2 regions of the Heyndrickxia sp. NPDC080065 genome follow, and region 1 is predicted to be linked to the other one. Evidence: riboswitches for the same ligand, from Rfam matches in the RefSeq annotation. Region 1 holds a riboswitch; the other holds the start of a gene.

Region 1 (8,253 bases):
TTAGATGGATGCGTTGACCATATCTTATCTATAAATAGAGCAAATATCGAAGTTCAAAGTGGCAACTATTCTTCATGGAAGTTAAATTTTGATAGGCAGCAGGAACACGAAGAGGCAACAAATCAGCGTCTACAGAAAGACATAGGGAGATTAAAACAGTCTTCAAAGCGTTCATCAGGTTGGTCTAATCAAGTGGAAGCTTCCAAAAATGGGACAACGAATTCAGGTTCTAAGTTAGACAAGGGTTTTGTAGGACATAAAGCGGCAAAGATGATGAAGAGAGCAAAGAACCTTGAATCAAGGCAACAAAAAGCTATTAAGGAAAAGTCAAAACTGCTAAAAAATGTGGAAAAAACTGAGTCATTAAAATTAGAATCATTGGAGTTTCATTCAAATGAATTGATTGTTTTGGCTGATGTGTCTGTTCAGTACGATAACCAAATAGTGAATAAGCCAATTAGCTTTAAAGTTGAACAAGGTGACCGAATTGTACTTGATGGAAAGAATGGAAGCGGAAAAAGTAGTATCCTAAAACTAATTCTAGGAGATCCAATACAGCATACAGGCTCAATGAATTTAGATTCAGGTATCATTATTTCCTATGTCCAACAAGATACTTCTCATTTGAAGGGACTATTATCGGACTTTATTGAAGAGCATGAGATTGATGAAACGTTATTTAAATCCATCCTGCGTAAGATGGATTTTGACCGAATTCAATTTGAGAAAGATATATCTCATTATTCTGGTGGACAAAAGAAAAAGCTGCTTATAGCCAAAAGTTTATGTGAAAAAGCTCATTTATACATTTGGGATGAACCGTTAAATTTTATTGATATTTATTCACGCATACAGATTGAAGAGCTTATACAAAGATTTAATCCCACGATGGTTATTGTTGAGCATGATCAGGCATTTCAACAAACAGTTGCAACAAAAACTATATCTATGTAGTTTAATATAAAGAATTGAAGATATAATCAGTAAATCAGGTTATTAAACTAGAGGGAGCATTAATTCAAGAAGGATTAATGCTCTTTTTTTGAATAGATCATTCTTTCACTCAACCTATGAAGAATTGGATTCCGTGAATTCGGTACTGACTCGGTATCACTTTAGATTTTAATATTCCTTTACAGGAATATTCCTTATTAGGTATAATCAATTCAATAGAACGATAATAATAGTGATGATGTAAATGTGCTTTAACCGGAGACCATCACTTGACGAGGTGAGCAACATGTCAGGGAAGATTTCGTACGTGAACATGACGACGCTTAGCGCTTTGTCTGAACCAAATCGTATGAATATCGTCGAACTCTTGCGTGACGGTCCCCTGACCGTTGGGGAAATCGCCGACCAACTGGGATTGAAGCAGCCCCAAACTTCGAAGCATCTAAAAGTGCTAAGCGAAAACGGGATTGTGGAAGTGCAGGCCGAAGCTAACCGCCGCATCTACAAGCTCCGACCCGAGCCTTTCCAAGCGCTGGATTCTTGGATACAGTCCTTCCAGCACGTAATGCAAGAAAGATTCGACAATCTAGATGATTATTTGAAGGAATTGCAGAACAAGGAAAAATTATAAAATCATTTCATTTACAAGGAGGAATTAAGATGTCAAACAATGCAATGGTATCGAGAGTAGAGAATGATCGGATATTGGTACTGGAGCGCGTTTTCGATGCCCCACGCGATCTCATATTCAGGATGTTTAAAGATCCGGAGCATCTGAAACGCTGGTGGGGGCCGAGGGGCTGGGAGATTCCGGTCTGTACCGTCGATTTCCGTCCGGGAGGCGTTTGGCACTACTGTATGAAGTGTGTCGATCAGAATCTAGGTAAATTTTATGGTATGGAAGCCTGGGGGAAAGGGGTTTATAAGGAGATTATCGAGCCGGAGAAGATCGCCTACACCGATTACTTTTCGGATGCCGAAGGCAATTTGAATGACTCCATGCCGTCGACCGAGATGACATTGGAATTCATCGATTTGGGTGGAAAGACAAAGCTGATAAACCGCGCTGAATATGTTTCCGAAGAGGCCCTTAAGACCGTCATGGACATGGGAATGCTGCAGGGAATCACCGAAACTTGGGACCGTTTGAACGAGCTAGTGGAGTCGCTGAAGTAGAGTTAACGTAACGCTGTTTTCAGAGGGGCTAGAGCTGAAGATCAATATAGATTTCAACTTTTGCTTCTTCCATTAATGAAGCAGGTTTAATAAGCATATGAATAAAAAAGGGACAGTACAACTTTGCTAGGTACTGTCCCTTTTTCCTTCTATTTACTTTTTCAGGCCCGCCGCAAAGAAAGGACCATTTATTGTTATCATGGATAAAATACGAGCCATCTCTTGGGGAGCTTCCTGCCTATCACCATTCAGCCATTGTTGAATAACACCTATATGTGCCGAAGCAATATAGGATACTAAGTATTCACCTGGAACTAACAAATTTGTCTGCTTGGCAATTGGATTTTTGTTATTTTCAAAAAGTGTGTTCCACATAAATTTTTTCAATTTTGTTTGGAACGATAAATCTCCTTTTGGACCCAATACAGCTTTCATAAACCCTCTATTTCGATCTAGATATTCAAAAATTGAAACTGCAATGGTAAAGGGTGCTGTAGTCATAGGATTTGTGTCTAGATCGGTAATCAGATCCGGAAATTTGTTTTTTACAATGTCAGCCATTCCATTCATAATTTCTTCCTGACATTTGGCCATTAAATCATATTTATCTTGATAATGGGTATAAAAAGTTCCACGATTGATTTTTGCCCTAGTTGTGATGTCCTTAACCGTAATTGCCTCAAAACCTTTTTCCTCCATCAATTCTACCAATGCATCTCGGATGGATTCTTTTGTACGAATGACTCGTAAATCCGTATTTATATCTCGCAAGCCGTAATCCTCCTAAATTTTTTTCAACACATTCAGAAGAAGTGTCGGATATACGACACATCCATTATTTCTGATCATTGATAAGTGTTTTATCAAAAATTATAATTTGAAGTGTAATAAAACAACACGTTGTTGATTATTATATCTAAAAACATGGAGGGAAGGAAATGAATATTTTTAAGAACAAACTGGTAATGTTATCACCCATCATTGCATTAGCAATCATATTTATTTTTTCACTAACACTTTTTCCATCAGTTCAACCCCAACCTAAAAATTTGCCCGTTGCCATTGTGAATGAAGATGAAGGAGTGAAAATTCCTAATCAGCCAAAAATGAATATGGGGAACACGATTGTGGACATGATACAAAAAAATTTGAATACAACAAAGGATGAAGATCCTGCTGTGAAATGGGTGGCAGTAAAAAGCAAAGAGGAAGTACGAAAGGGATTAGATAACCAAAAGTATTATGCAGCATTGGTCATTCCAAAAGATTTTAGTGCTAAGCAAGCATCGCTCCGTACGCCCACACCATCTTCGCCTGAAGTTCAAATATTTATAAATCAAGGCATGAATACGATGGCTTCTACGATGGCAGGTCAGATATTGAATGGTGTTGTTGACAATATGAACAACAATGTCCGTACCCAACTACTTGATGGATTTGAAAAGCAAGGAGTAACTTTAACAGCAAAACAGGCTTCTAAATTAGTAGAACCTATTGCAAAAAAAGTAACAAATGTTAATGAAACTGGAACGAATAGTGCAAACGGTAATGCTCCTGTTTCCTTATTCCAGCCACTATGGATGGCAATTATGGCAAGTTCCGCTATTATCTATATCGCTTTTAGCAAATTATCGATTACTAGCCGAAAAGAGAACCTTGCAGCAAAGATGATTCAAATATTAATGGGTGCGATTGTTGCTCTAGTAGTTGGATTTGGATTAACTTGGATAGCAGATGGGTTGGTAGGATTAAATATTCCGAAATTTACAGATACAGCCTTGTTCCTTTCGATTACTTCATTTAGCTTTTTCCTAATGATATCAGCTGTATTTTCTTTGGTAGGAATTAAGGGAATACCTGTCTTTGTCATATTACTTTTCTTTGGTGCACCATTACTTTCAATGGCTCCTGAAATGATGTCTACATTTTACCAAGATTGGGTTTATTCTTGGTTGCCAATGCGATTTATGGTAGCAGGTCTACGAGAATTGTTCTTCTTCGGTAAAGGATTGTCCTGGAATACACCTATTTCTATCCTTGTTTGGATTGGAGTAGTGGGCATGGTAATCATACTAGGTTCTGCATTAAAATTAAATTCAGTAAAAGAGAAAACGCAGAACCAGAGTTTAGAGGGCTAACTATAGCATGGGTCATTTAATTTAAGATAACACAAGTCTGATAAAGAAAAATGATTGAATTTATAACATGGAGAAGCCGTTTTCTTAATGGGAAAACGGCTTTTTTAATAAGGCTCTTTTCGTATAAATTGTTGTTTTTAGACTATAAACTTAGTCCGTTGATTTCCGCTCCAGACACTTGCTTTCCGCGGGGAGGGATGGGAGCCTCCTCGGCGTTACCGCCTGTGGGGTCTCCCACTTCCCTCTTTTTCCCGCAGGAGTCAAGTGTCCTCCGCTACAATCAACTTAGATTGTTAATAAAATATCACTAAAAAAGCAACAACCTTTACGAAAACAGCCTTTAATAAAAAGACTGTATTGAGTCAGTTTGTGAGAAAATTAACCAAGTTAGGAATATCCAGGATTCAAACAAATTTGTCTTTACGAGCTATAAAAAATACAACTGCTTTCCCTATAGAGAATAACAGGTGATTACACTTTTAAAGTAGTGAAGTTCAGGCTTTATTTTTTGTCGGGTATCCGATGAGGATAGCGATGATTCCGCATATTCCTATGAGGATTGGATAGAAAGAGTATTGCAGGATGCTCACTGGCGATATTCCGGCTACGCTTGCGGCTGCCAGGAATTGGGCCCCGTATGGCAGAAGGCCTTGGATCGCACAGGAGAAAATATCTAATATACTTGCGGACTTTCGCGGCTCAATCCCATACTGATCAGCAATATTTTTTGCAAGCGGGCCGGCAATTAAAATAGCAATCGTATTATTGGCCGTCGATAAATCAGTTAGGCCCACAAGACCGGCAATACCAAATTCAGCACCCTTTTTCGATTTAATCCTTCGTGTCGCAAGGTGAAGCAGAAAGTCAACTCCGCCATTAAATTTAATAACCTCCACCATTCCAGCTATTAATATCGCAAGAAAGGCGATTTCATACATGCCTGCCATTCCTTCGCCAATCTTTTGCAAAAGGCTCATTAAATGATAGCTGCCATCCGCTAAGCCAACAGCCCCGGCGAGAACAATCCCTAATGCCAGAACAAGGAAAACATTCATTCCAGCTAACGCAAAAATAATAACCAAAACATAGGGAATAATTTTTACCCAACTATAGCTCAAATGCTCTACTTGTGCCGTGTCACCCATTGTGATAACCCCTAAAATAATGCCCGTTATAATAGCTGCTGGCAACGCAATCCAAAAATTCACCTTAAATTTATCCTTCATTTGTGCACCTTGTGAACGTACGGAAGTAATAGTTGTATCTGAAATAAAGGATAAATTATCGCCAAACATCGAACCGCCAATAATCGCCGCCATTACTAAAGCCATGGGAAAATCGGTATGCTCGCTTATCCCAACTCCAATTGGCGCCAGTGCAACAATCGTTCCCATCGATGTACCCATTGACAGGGAGATAAAGCCGGCAATGATGAACAAGCCTACGACAAGCAGGTTTTCCGGAACAACCGATAAAGCAAAGTTAACAGTGGAGTCCACTGCCCCCATGCCTTTTGCTGCCTCTGAAAAGGCCCCAGCTAAGAGAAAAATAACAACCATCAGCATGACATTTAAATTTCCTGCGCCTCGGCAAAAAATATCAACCTTTCGCGCAAACGGTTCTTTTCGATTCATCGCTAGAGCCACAGCGCCCGAAATGGCAATGGCTACAATGACAGGAAAGGCATAAAAATCACCTGTAATAACTCCTGAACCAATAAATAAAATCAAAAAAACAACAAATGGGATCAGCGCCCATGGATTCCCTTTATTCATTGTTCTACCTCCAAAAAATAAAATAGGACACGTCTTTTATCCATATTTTGCCCCGAAAAAAAGGCCTCATCTTGAAACAACAAGAAGAGGCCTTATATCTATAAAACACTCATCTTATCTATCAAGCCTTTGCTTGCTGGATTTGGCACAGCAACTTAATCACTAAGTTCCGCTGCCGAGATCTCATCGGGCCAGTCCCTCCATCTCTCTTGATAAGAAGAAAAATATTATATTTTTTTGTCACAGCAAATAAAAGATTACATGATTTTTATTCCCTTATCAACAAAATTTTTATGGATATTTTTGGATTATGGTATAAAATCAAAATAATTTTAAGTTATTAACCGTAATCACAAAATAATTTTTTTTGAGCAAAAGAAAATTACATACGTAGAGGCTTATAAAAAGTTCTAGTTTGACAAGGAAATCTAATTTAGTGGAATAAAAAGTCTCTTGTTGTTCAACAATCGTCCAGATTCTTGAAAAGGTCGGAGTTCTTTTTTGTATTAGAGATCTAGATTTTACTTTCGTATTTCGTTTAAACTTTTTCTGAATAATACTGCTCTAATATTATGAAAGGAGTTATCAATAATATGGAAAATATCAATGTTGTTAAAAAAGCCATAAAAGGTGATGAGCAAGCATTTGAATTATTACTAAAACAAGAGAGCAGTAAACTGTATAGAACTGCATTTTTATATGTAGGGAATAAAGAAGACGCTTTGGACGTTGTCCAAGATACAGTTTGTAAAGCATATGAATCTATTGGCAAATTGAAAAACCCGGAATATTTTAGTACCTGGATTATTAGAATATTGATTCGAACCGCTTATCGGATACTGGAAAGAAATAAGAAGTTAACCACGATTGATTATGAATCTTTAGCCAATTTGCAGGACCACAAAGTCATCGAAATTCATCAGAACATCGACCTTGCTGATGCACTAAATAGTTTAAATGAAAATGATAGAACAGCCATCATTTTATTCTATTATCACGGCTTACCTATACATATGATCGCAACAATGATGGATAAACCTGAAGGAACAGTAAAATCCTACCTGAGGCGTGCCAAAATTGAATTGAAAAAGATATTGGGGGGAGAGAGCTATTATGAACAAAGAATGGTTTAATGTAAAAACGGAAAATATTGAAGTACCTGTGGATGAATTATTTACAGCAATCGATAAAGGTATCGAAAAAGGAAGACGGAAGAAAAAGAATAAAAAGAAAACAAAGTTAGCAGTCTCCATTACTTCCATAGCAGCTTCTCTACTATTGGTTTCAGGATTTGTATTTTCTCCAATGACAAAAGTTTTGGCGAGTGTTCCAGTAATAGGATCAATTTATAAGTCCTTTGATATGAAAATGGGAAAAGAGCTAGAAGCGAAAAATTTAGTAACAAAAATAAGTCAAACAGCTTCGGACAAAGGTATTACTATTACGCTAACGAGTGTTTATTATGATGGAATTTATATTGGAATTACATTTAAAGCTGAAGGAGAACCCTTGGCCAAGTTTGAAGAAAAATGTAGGTTGGTTTTAGACCAAGGTTTTTCGCTGTGGGAAAAAGGAATTTCGGAGTTTGACTACTATCTATATAAAATGGACGGAATGAAGTGGAGCGGTGGCGGGCGAGATTCGCATCTGCAAAAGGTTGGAGATTATTACAAAGGTGCAATGGAGATGCAATTTATCTATGAACAACTTCCAAAAGATTTTACCCTTCCGATTACTTTCGAGAATATGGGGGGAGTAAAAGGTAATTGGCATTTTGAAATACCGGTTAAGCAGCTTCCGTTAAAAACACTAACATTCGAAAATAGTACATCTCAAGACGAAAACTATTCCTTTACGATGAAATCAATGATAATTGGTAAATCGAATATACGATTAGATTATAAAACAAGTATTCCAATGGATTTTTTAAACTTTAAAATTATCGATGATAAAGGAAATGACTTATCGGAAGCACTACGATCATTGGGTTCTGACTCGGCTATATTTGAAACCGGAATAGGAGATACTAAATATTTAGTGATCTATCCTCAACATAGAGGGTACCTGAAATATATAGATTTAGAGCCACTGAAGGTAAATGTGCAAGATAATTAAGAGGAAGGTGTTTTTTGCTTATTTTCAAAAGTTTTTTCCACATCGGGCGCGATTGTGAAGCAAGTAAAAAGGATGATGCATATTAGTCGTGTATA
Region 2 (8,253 bases), on a different contig from region 1:
GTAACGTTCATTTTCATATGTTAACGGCTGATGACCGCTTTCTATATCAATGATACTTAGTCGGCGAAAACCAAACTGTATATGTTCATCTTCAAAAAATCCATCATCATCTGGACCACGATGTGTAATGATATTGTTCATGTTTTTAAAAAGCTGTCTATCTGTATCTCTTAATTCAATCTCATTGTCATGTATACAACCGATAAAACCACACATTATGTATGTCACCTACTCCATTTCTAATTAACATACTACTTTTTTAAAAAAATTACACTTCATAATACTAACATTTTTTCGCTACTTTTGCAGTAGACAATCATTTTATTTTTTTATTACAAAGTCTGTTTTCGTAAAGAATGGAAAAATCCTACTGCCGATTTTTCCTTGTCGCTATTTCGCATATTGTATAAAAACTAATATAGTTTGTTTTCGGGGCATCTTTTCTTAGAAAAGTGCGTATGCTTAAATGGCTTAATACTGTTATAAAGATTTTTCGATTCAAAAGCAACAAAGTTTAAGAAAAGAGCCATTACAAAAGGAAATGGAGTTACGATATAATTGTAACTCCATTTTCTTTAAGATTAAATATTCAATGCTTGCTTACGTAAAGCGTCTGCTTTATCAGTTCTTTCCCAAGGAAGATCAAGATCATGGCGACCAAAGTGACCATAAGCAGCTGTTTGTTTATAAATTGGGCGACGTAAATCTAACATTTTGATTATCCCAGCCGGACGAAGATCAAAGTGATTACGAACCGCATCGATTAATACATCCTCAGTTACTTTTCCAGTTCCGAATGTATCAATGGAAATAGAAACTGGCTGCGCCACTCCAATAGCGTAAGCCAATTGGACTTCACATTTCTCTGCCAAGCCAGCAGCCACTATATTTTTCGCAACATATCGAGCCGCATATGCAGCAGAACGATCCACTTTTGTAGGATCTTTACCAGAGAATGCCCCTCCGCCATGGCGTGCATATCCTCCGTAAGTATCTACAATAATTTTGCGTCCTGTTAAACCAGCATCTCCTTGTGGTCCTCCAATAACAAAACGACCTGTTGGATTAATAAAATACTTTGTATTTTCATCGATTAATTCACTTGGAACAACTGGACCTATCACATATTCTTTCACATTACGTTGGATTTGTTCTAAGCTAATTTCAGGATGATGCTGTGTTGAAACAACAATCGTATCGATACGTACCGGACGATCATTCTCGTCATACTCAACCGTTACTTGTGTTTTTGCATCTGGACGTAAATATGGTAATATGTCCTCTTTACGTACTTCTGCAATTCGACGCGCTAATTTATGTGCTAATGAGATTGGTAACGGCATAAGTTCTTTCGTTTCATTACATGCAAATCCAAACATTAAACCTTGGTCACCTGCACCAATTGCCTCGATTTCTTCTTCAGACATTTGTCCTTCGCGCGCCTCTAATGCTTTATCAACACCCATAGCAATGTCTGCAGATTGTTCGTCAATTGATGTTAAAACTGCACATGTTTCTGCATCAAACCCGTATTTTGCACGTGTATAACCAATATTTTTTATCGTTCCTCGAACAATTTTTGGAATATCTACATAAGTGTTGGTTGTAATTTCACCAGCTACTAAAACAAGCCCTGTAGTAACAGATGTTTCACATGCAACCCGGGCATTTGGATCTTTTTCTAAGATCGCATCCAAAATTGCATCTGAAATTTGGTCACAGATTTTATCGGGATGTCCTTCTGTTACTGATTCAGATGTAAATAAACGACGTTTTTTTGTCATCTCTTTTCCTCCCATATTAAGAATCTCTACTATCTATTTTTACGCCTCACGGTACTCATTCCCATTATTATGAAATAAACCAAGGATTTTATCCTTTTCAAGATTTTTATTTGGCTGTTTAAGTTTTTAAAATGCCTTTTAGACAATTTATTTATTAAACAGTTTGCCCCTGCAGTTTTATATACTACAAAACGAATAAAAATCACATTCATAGGTTACGAAAGCGGATAATCTAACATAAAATAAACCCTTCCCCATCATACTATTATGAGAGGAAAGGTTTAGTTCGATTACCCGTGCCTTTCACTCTTATCGTTCAAGGATTAACCTTGCCTCTGGTTAGCACCGTTTCATTCTAGAGGTTAGATTTTTTTAAACTGGCAAAACCAGTTTTTTATTTCTAACTTCAAACCTCTAAATTCTAGAATGCCGGTTGCTGGGTTTCATAGGGCCTGTCCCTCCACCTACTCGGGATAAGAGTATCCGTTCAAGGTAAAATATTACGCAATTTGTTTTACCATGTCAATACTTTTTGTTATCATTAATATTCGTCATTTATTTCCTTTATATATATCTAAACTTAATAACCTTTATTCAAGATTGTTTTCGCAAAATGCAACGAATTTACCCTTAAATATGTCAAATTTAAGTTATTTAAAAAATATGCATGAATAGTATAGACTATTTAAGTAATTGTGTTATACTAATTAACATATAAATGATATTAAATTTTTTCTAAAAAGGAAGGTTAGTATAAATGAAATCAGTAGCTTATTCTAATACATTAGCTAATGTTTTAGAAGGAAATAATATTCTTGCTCAATTAGCAGTACCTCAACTTGTGGAAAAGGTATTACAAAGAGGAGAGGGAATTTTGACATCAACAGGTGCGATCTGTGCTGAAACTGGCAAATATACTGGCCGTTCTCCTAAAGATAAATACATTGTTGAAGAAGCTTCTACAAAAGACTATATCGATTGGGGCTCTGTTAATCAACCAATTTCTGAGGATTCATTCGAAAAATTATATACAAAAGTTGTTAATTATCTCAAAGAACAAAATGAAGTTTTTGTTTTTAAAGGATTTGCTGGTGCAGATAAAAAAAATCGATTACCGATCCAGGTAATTAATGAATATGCATGGCACAATTTGTTTGCACATCAATTATTCATTCGTCCAACTGAAGAAGAATTAGAGACACATCAAACAGAATTCACGATTCTTTCAGCACCAAATGTGAAAGCGGATCCAGCTACTGATGGGACAAATTCAGAAACATTTATAGTCGTTTCCTTTGAACGCAAAATCATCTTAATTGGTGGTACAGAATATGCAGGAGAAATGAAAAAGGGGATTTTCTCCATTATGAATTATCTTCTCCCTAAAAAAGACATTTTACCTATGCATTGTTCAGCAAATGTAGGTGCTGAGGGTGATGTAGCCCTATTCTTTGGATTGTCTGGAACTGGAAAAACTACATTATCAGCAGATCCAAACCGCAAATTAATTGGTGATGATGAGCATGGATGGTCTTCAAATGGAGTATTTAATATTGAAGGCGGCTGTTACGCAAAATGCATCGGTCTTTCACGTGAAAAGGAACCACAAATTTATGATGCGATTCGTTTTGGTTCCGTTTTAGAAAATGTAGTTGTAGATAATCAAACAAGGCAACCATTATATAATGATTCGACATTGACTGAAAATACTCGAGCAGCATACCCAATACAAGCAATTGATAATATTATTGAGCCAAGTATAGCTGGCCATCCACAAACCATCATCTTTTTAACAGCAGATGCTTTTGGCGTTTTACCTCCAATTAGCAAGCTAACAAAGGAACAGGCGATGTATCATTTTCTAAGTGGTTATACTTCAAAATTAGCTGGTACAGAACGTGGAATAACTTCACCGGAAGCCACTTTCTCAACATGCTTTGGTTCACCATTCTTACCATTACCAGCAACTGTATATGCAGAAATGCTTGGGAAAAAGATTGATGAGCACGGTGTCCAAGTGTTCCTAGTTAATACTGGCTGGACTGGCGGAGAATACGGTGTAGGAAATCGTATGAAATTAAGCTATACAAGAGCAATGGTTCAAGCAGCATTAGAAGGCGAACTGAATCATGTCGAAACTAAACAAGATGAAATTTTTGGTTTGCACATTCCACTGCACATACCTGGTGTACCTGATGAAGTTCTGATTCCAAATAAAACTTGGGAAAACCAACAAGCTTATACGGAAAAGGCAGAAGAGCTTGCAGCTAAGTTCAAAGCGAATTTCAAAAAGTTCCAAAACCTTCCACAAGAACTTAAAGAATTAGGCGGACCTTTAGTTAAATAAAAAGGCTATTGTTAAAAAAGAGGACTAAGATGTTTAATAAAAACATTCTTGTCCTCTTTTTCCTTATTTCTTCCTATCCAATCGGTAGCCATTTTAAAACGTCTTGAATCTTTTCATCCCAATAACTCCAATTATGATCCCCCGGACCAAAGTCTGTTGTTAATGAAAAGTTTGTTTCTTGGCATTTCTTCATAAAATTCATATTATAATCAAATAAAAAGTCTTCAGAACCACAGCATTGGAAAAGCTTTGGTTTTACTGTATGTGAATGATGTGCCTCAAGAAGTCCTATTAAATCATGGTATGATCCCTTTATGTCTTCATTACCAAAAATTAGATGCATCGTACGTCTCAAAGGATGCTTTTCATCTTGATCAATGTCTTCTTTCCATTTTACGATATCTAATGCACCAGATAGACTTGCCGCAGCTGAAAAGCTATCTGGGTAATGTAATGCCCATTTAAAAGCACCATAGCCCCCCATAGATAATCCAACAACAAAATTCTCTTCCCTTTTAGTTGATAAAGGAAAAAAACTTCTAGCAACTCTAGGCAGCTCCTCAGTAAGAAATGTCCAATATCGATTCCCGTATAACATATCTGTATAAAAGCTTCTATCAACTTTTGGAATAACTACAGCTATCCCTAAATCTTGCACATATCGTTCTATTGAAGTTTTTCGAAGCCAATTTGTACCATCATCACTAAGTCCATGTAAAAGAAATAGAGTGGGGTATCTTTTTCCATTATCAATCAATTCGTCCATTTTTGATTTATTTGGTTGCGGAAGAATGACATGCATTGTAGTATGTAAGTCTAAAATTTCAGAAAAAAAATCACATTGAATAAGAGCCATATTCATTCGTTCCTTTCTATTCTTTTTATGCTTTAAAATGAAAAAAGCAAGGTGAAGGTAAGTATCACCTTGCTTTTCACATTTAATGGTTGTTTTTGTAAAGATTGTTGCTTTATCGTAATAAGATAACCTTTCAATATAGCTCGATTTCGGGGCATCTATTCTAAATATAATTTATTATCTAATATTATTTAGTGGTTTTTATTAAGATTTTCTTTTCAAAAGCAACAAAGTTTTAGAAAAGTGCCTTTTTAATTAATCGAATTTAATGATATTAATTGATACAAAATTTTTGTTTTATTATTTTCCCATTCCAGTTTTTTGATGATGGCTGTTCCGCTTGTTTCACTTTCTATTGTCCTTCGTATATCGAGTGGAATATCCACTGGATAAAGACGATAATCATCTTTTTCTAAAACAAATAGATTTTCTTCCAGCCTTTGTTCTCTTCCCTTTGTAACAATCATCGTATTTAGTTCTAATGGCATCCCCATCTTCACATTCTCCTCTTTCATTCTTATTTAATCCTTATTTTATCATGTTTATCATTTATTTTTCATCCACGAACATAAGTCTCTTACGATCTGCCGATTCTTTGCAGGCGGGAAATAATGAGTATATTCAGGAAAATACCAGGTTTCCACTACTTTACCTAATGCTTTTAGCCTCTCTTCCAATCTTATCGAATGCTCAATGGAAACATTCCTATCTTTTTCACCATGAATGATTAATACAGGTTGGCATAAGCTTTCGATTGAAAATAAAGGGGTTCGCTCACGATACTTGTCAGGATATTTTGTCGGTGTGCCGCCAATCACCCTTTTTAACATTCTCCGTAAATCTTTTCTTTCGGAATAGGTTAAAAACATATCGGATACGCCTCCCCATGTAACAACCGACTTTGCTTCCTTTTGTTTCATTGCGGTATGAAGCGCCATAATTCCTCCTCTCGAAAATCCAAAAATATGAATTCGATTGTTTTTGACTCGGTGATGTTGCTTTAAAATATCAAAAGCAGTATATGCATCAACACGGTCTTCTCCGGCAAAATCTTCATTCCCCTCTCCTCCTCGATTCCCTCGATAAAAAGGAGCAAAGACGATAAAACCTTCTGCAGAAAATTGACCAATTCTTGCTGGTCTTACCATTCCAACACTTTTAATCCCGCCTCTTAAATAAAGAAAACCATCATACATAAATCCATCCTTCGGTTCAGCTAATAACCCTTTCACTTTCAAGCCATTAGATAAATAAGTGATCAAATACATTCGCACTTTAGGGTTTGGAGAAGGAAAAGGCTGCTTTTCTAGTATAGAAACTAATTGGTTCATGTTTACACTCCATTTAAATGACATCGTCTAACACGTCGATTTCTTTCAATTTTTCACCTCAAAAAAACGTGACAACGTTTTTGTAAATAGGCAATCACACATTTTTATTATTTTCATACATTATTTTATCAATTATTTTGTAACTTTCTACGAGGAGGAATGTTTATGAAAAAGTGGCTGAGAATTAGCTTCTCACTCTTGATATCTTCCATTCTTATCTTTTCACTAGGGGCTTGTTCTAAAACGGAATCTTTAAAAAAGGTAAGAGTGGCTGAAGTAACACGTTCCGTTTTCTACACACCACAGTACGTAGCTATAGCAAAGGGGTATTTTAAGGATGAAGGATTAGATATCGATTTGAAAACAACTGCCGGCGGGGACAAAACAATGACCACTCTCCTTTCAAATGGAGCAGATATTGCATTGGTTGGTTCGGAGACTTCGATTTATGTTTATGCACAAGGAGCAGATGATCCAGTAATCAATTTTGCTCAGCTTACTCATACAGATGGAACTTTTCTCGTATCGCGTAAGAAAATTGATCATTTTTCATGGGATCAATTAAAAGGTTCGACCTTTCTTGGGCAACGTAAAGGCGGAATGCCCCAAATGGTAGGAGAGTTTGTTTTAAAAGATAAAGGCATTGAGCCGCATAAAGATTTACAATTAATCCAAAACATCGATTTCGCCAATGTTGCGAATGCCTTTGCATCAGGAACTGGTGACTTTGTTCAGCTTTTTGAGCCAACTGCATCGATATTTGAAAAAGAAGGAAAAGGTCATATAATCGCCTCTTTTGGTGAAGAATCTGGCAGTGTTCCATACACAGATTATATGGCGAAGCAAAGCTATATAAAAGATAACAAGCTCACCCTTGAAAAATTTGTTCGTGCCATTTATAAAGCTGCGGAATGGATCGAAAAAAATGAGCCAAAAACAGTGGCGAAAGTTGTTCAACCATTCTTCGAAAATACCGATATAGATATTTTAGCTTCTTCTATTGAACGTTATCAAAAACAAGGATCTTTTGGCAAGGACTTGATTTTAAATGAGGAGGGCTGGAATCATCTTCAGGATATTATGGAGAAAGCAGGAGAACTGCCAAAAAAGGTTGACTACAAAACGTTAGTTAATACTTCTATCGTTGAAAAAGCCATAAATAAGTAAAGGAGGACTAGATGATATATGGGCTTCCTAACCGTCGAAAACGTCCATCATAGTTATTTTACACCGAAAACAGTAACCACCGCACTACAGGATATCAGCTTCGATATGGAGGAGGGGGAATTTATTTCACTTGTTGGGCCAAGTGGCTGTGGAAAAACAACCATGCTCTCCATTCTATCTGGTTTAATTTCGCCGACACAAGGAAAGGTTATGATCGACGGGCAAGCACCAAATTCTAATACCGCTTCTATTGGCTATATGCTTCAACAAGATTATTTATTTCCATGGAAAACAATCGAAGACAATATTTTATTAGGCTTAAAACTAAAAAATCAATTATCTAAAGAGGCGAAAGTAAAATCTCTTAGTTTACTGAAGGAGATTGGATTAGAAGGGGTTGAGAAGCAATATCCCCGTCAACTTTCAGGTGGAATGAGACAGAGGGCTGCCTTAGTACGTACACTTGCAATAAACCCCAAAATACTATTTTTAGATGAACCCTTTTCTGCTTTAGACTATCAAACAAAATTAAAGCTAGAAGATTTAGTATTTGACACACTCAAAGCCTATCAAAAAACAACTGTGCTGGTTACACATGATTTAGGAGAAGCTATATCGATGAGTGACAGAATATTATTGTTTGCTGCCAAGCCCGGAAGACTGCACAAAATATTTATTGTGCCAGAAGAGCTACGGAGTACTCGTCCATTCAATGTTAGAAGCAAAGAAGTCTACTCCATATTATTCCAAGAAATCTGGAAGGAGTTG

Evidence for each region. A riboswitch is a leader RNA that binds a small molecule or an ion and turns the genes downstream of it on or off. The one in region 1 is predicted to bind S-adenosylmethionine.
Region 2: another riboswitch for S-adenosylmethionine. It lies ahead of metK (methionine adenosyltransferase); the one in region 1 lies ahead of ACQKP0_RS22695 (Na+/H+ antiporter NhaC family protein).

What each region holds. Positions count from the first base shown of each region.
Region 1 is NZ_JBNNWS010000025.1:13,740-21,992, forward strand. Features, by position in the region: gene ACQKP0_RS22665 (Lsa family ABC-F type ribosomal protection protein) at 1-954, shown strand, start outside; gene ACQKP0_RS22670 (ArsR/SmtB family transcription factor) at 1,241-1,585, shown strand; gene ACQKP0_RS22675 (SRPBCC domain-containing protein) at 1,615-2,130, shown strand; gene ACQKP0_RS22680 (TetR/AcrR family transcriptional regulator) at 2,284-2,901, opposite strand; gene ACQKP0_RS22685 (YhgE/Pip domain-containing protein) at 3,075-4,268, shown strand; partial or broken gene ACQKP0_RS22690 (Lrp/AsnC family transcriptional regulator) at 4,626-4,739, shown strand; gene ACQKP0_RS22695 (Na+/H+ antiporter NhaC family protein) at 4,763-6,043, opposite strand; SAM riboswitch class I at 6,155-6,262, opposite strand; gene ACQKP0_RS22700 (sigma-70 family RNA polymerase sigma factor) at 6,637-7,176, shown strand; gene ACQKP0_RS22705 (DUF4179 domain-containing protein) at 7,157-8,158, shown strand.
Region 2 is NZ_JBNNWS010000014.1:14,405-22,657, reverse strand. Features, by position in the region: gene asnB (asparagine synthase (glutamine-hydrolyzing)) at 1-216, opposite strand, end outside; gene metK (methionine adenosyltransferase) at 582-1,784, opposite strand; SAM riboswitch class I at 2,091-2,264, opposite strand; gene pckA (phosphoenolpyruvate carboxykinase (ATP)) at 2,542-4,131, shown strand; gene ACQKP0_RS17230 (alpha/beta hydrolase) at 4,205-4,987, opposite strand; gene ACQKP0_RS17225 (DUF2584 domain-containing protein) at 5,239-5,481, opposite strand; gene ACQKP0_RS17220 (alpha/beta hydrolase family protein) at 5,533-6,318, opposite strand; gene ACQKP0_RS17215 (ABC transporter substrate-binding protein) at 6,484-7,485, shown strand; gene ACQKP0_RS17210 (ABC transporter ATP-binding protein) at 7,504-8,253, shown strand, end outside.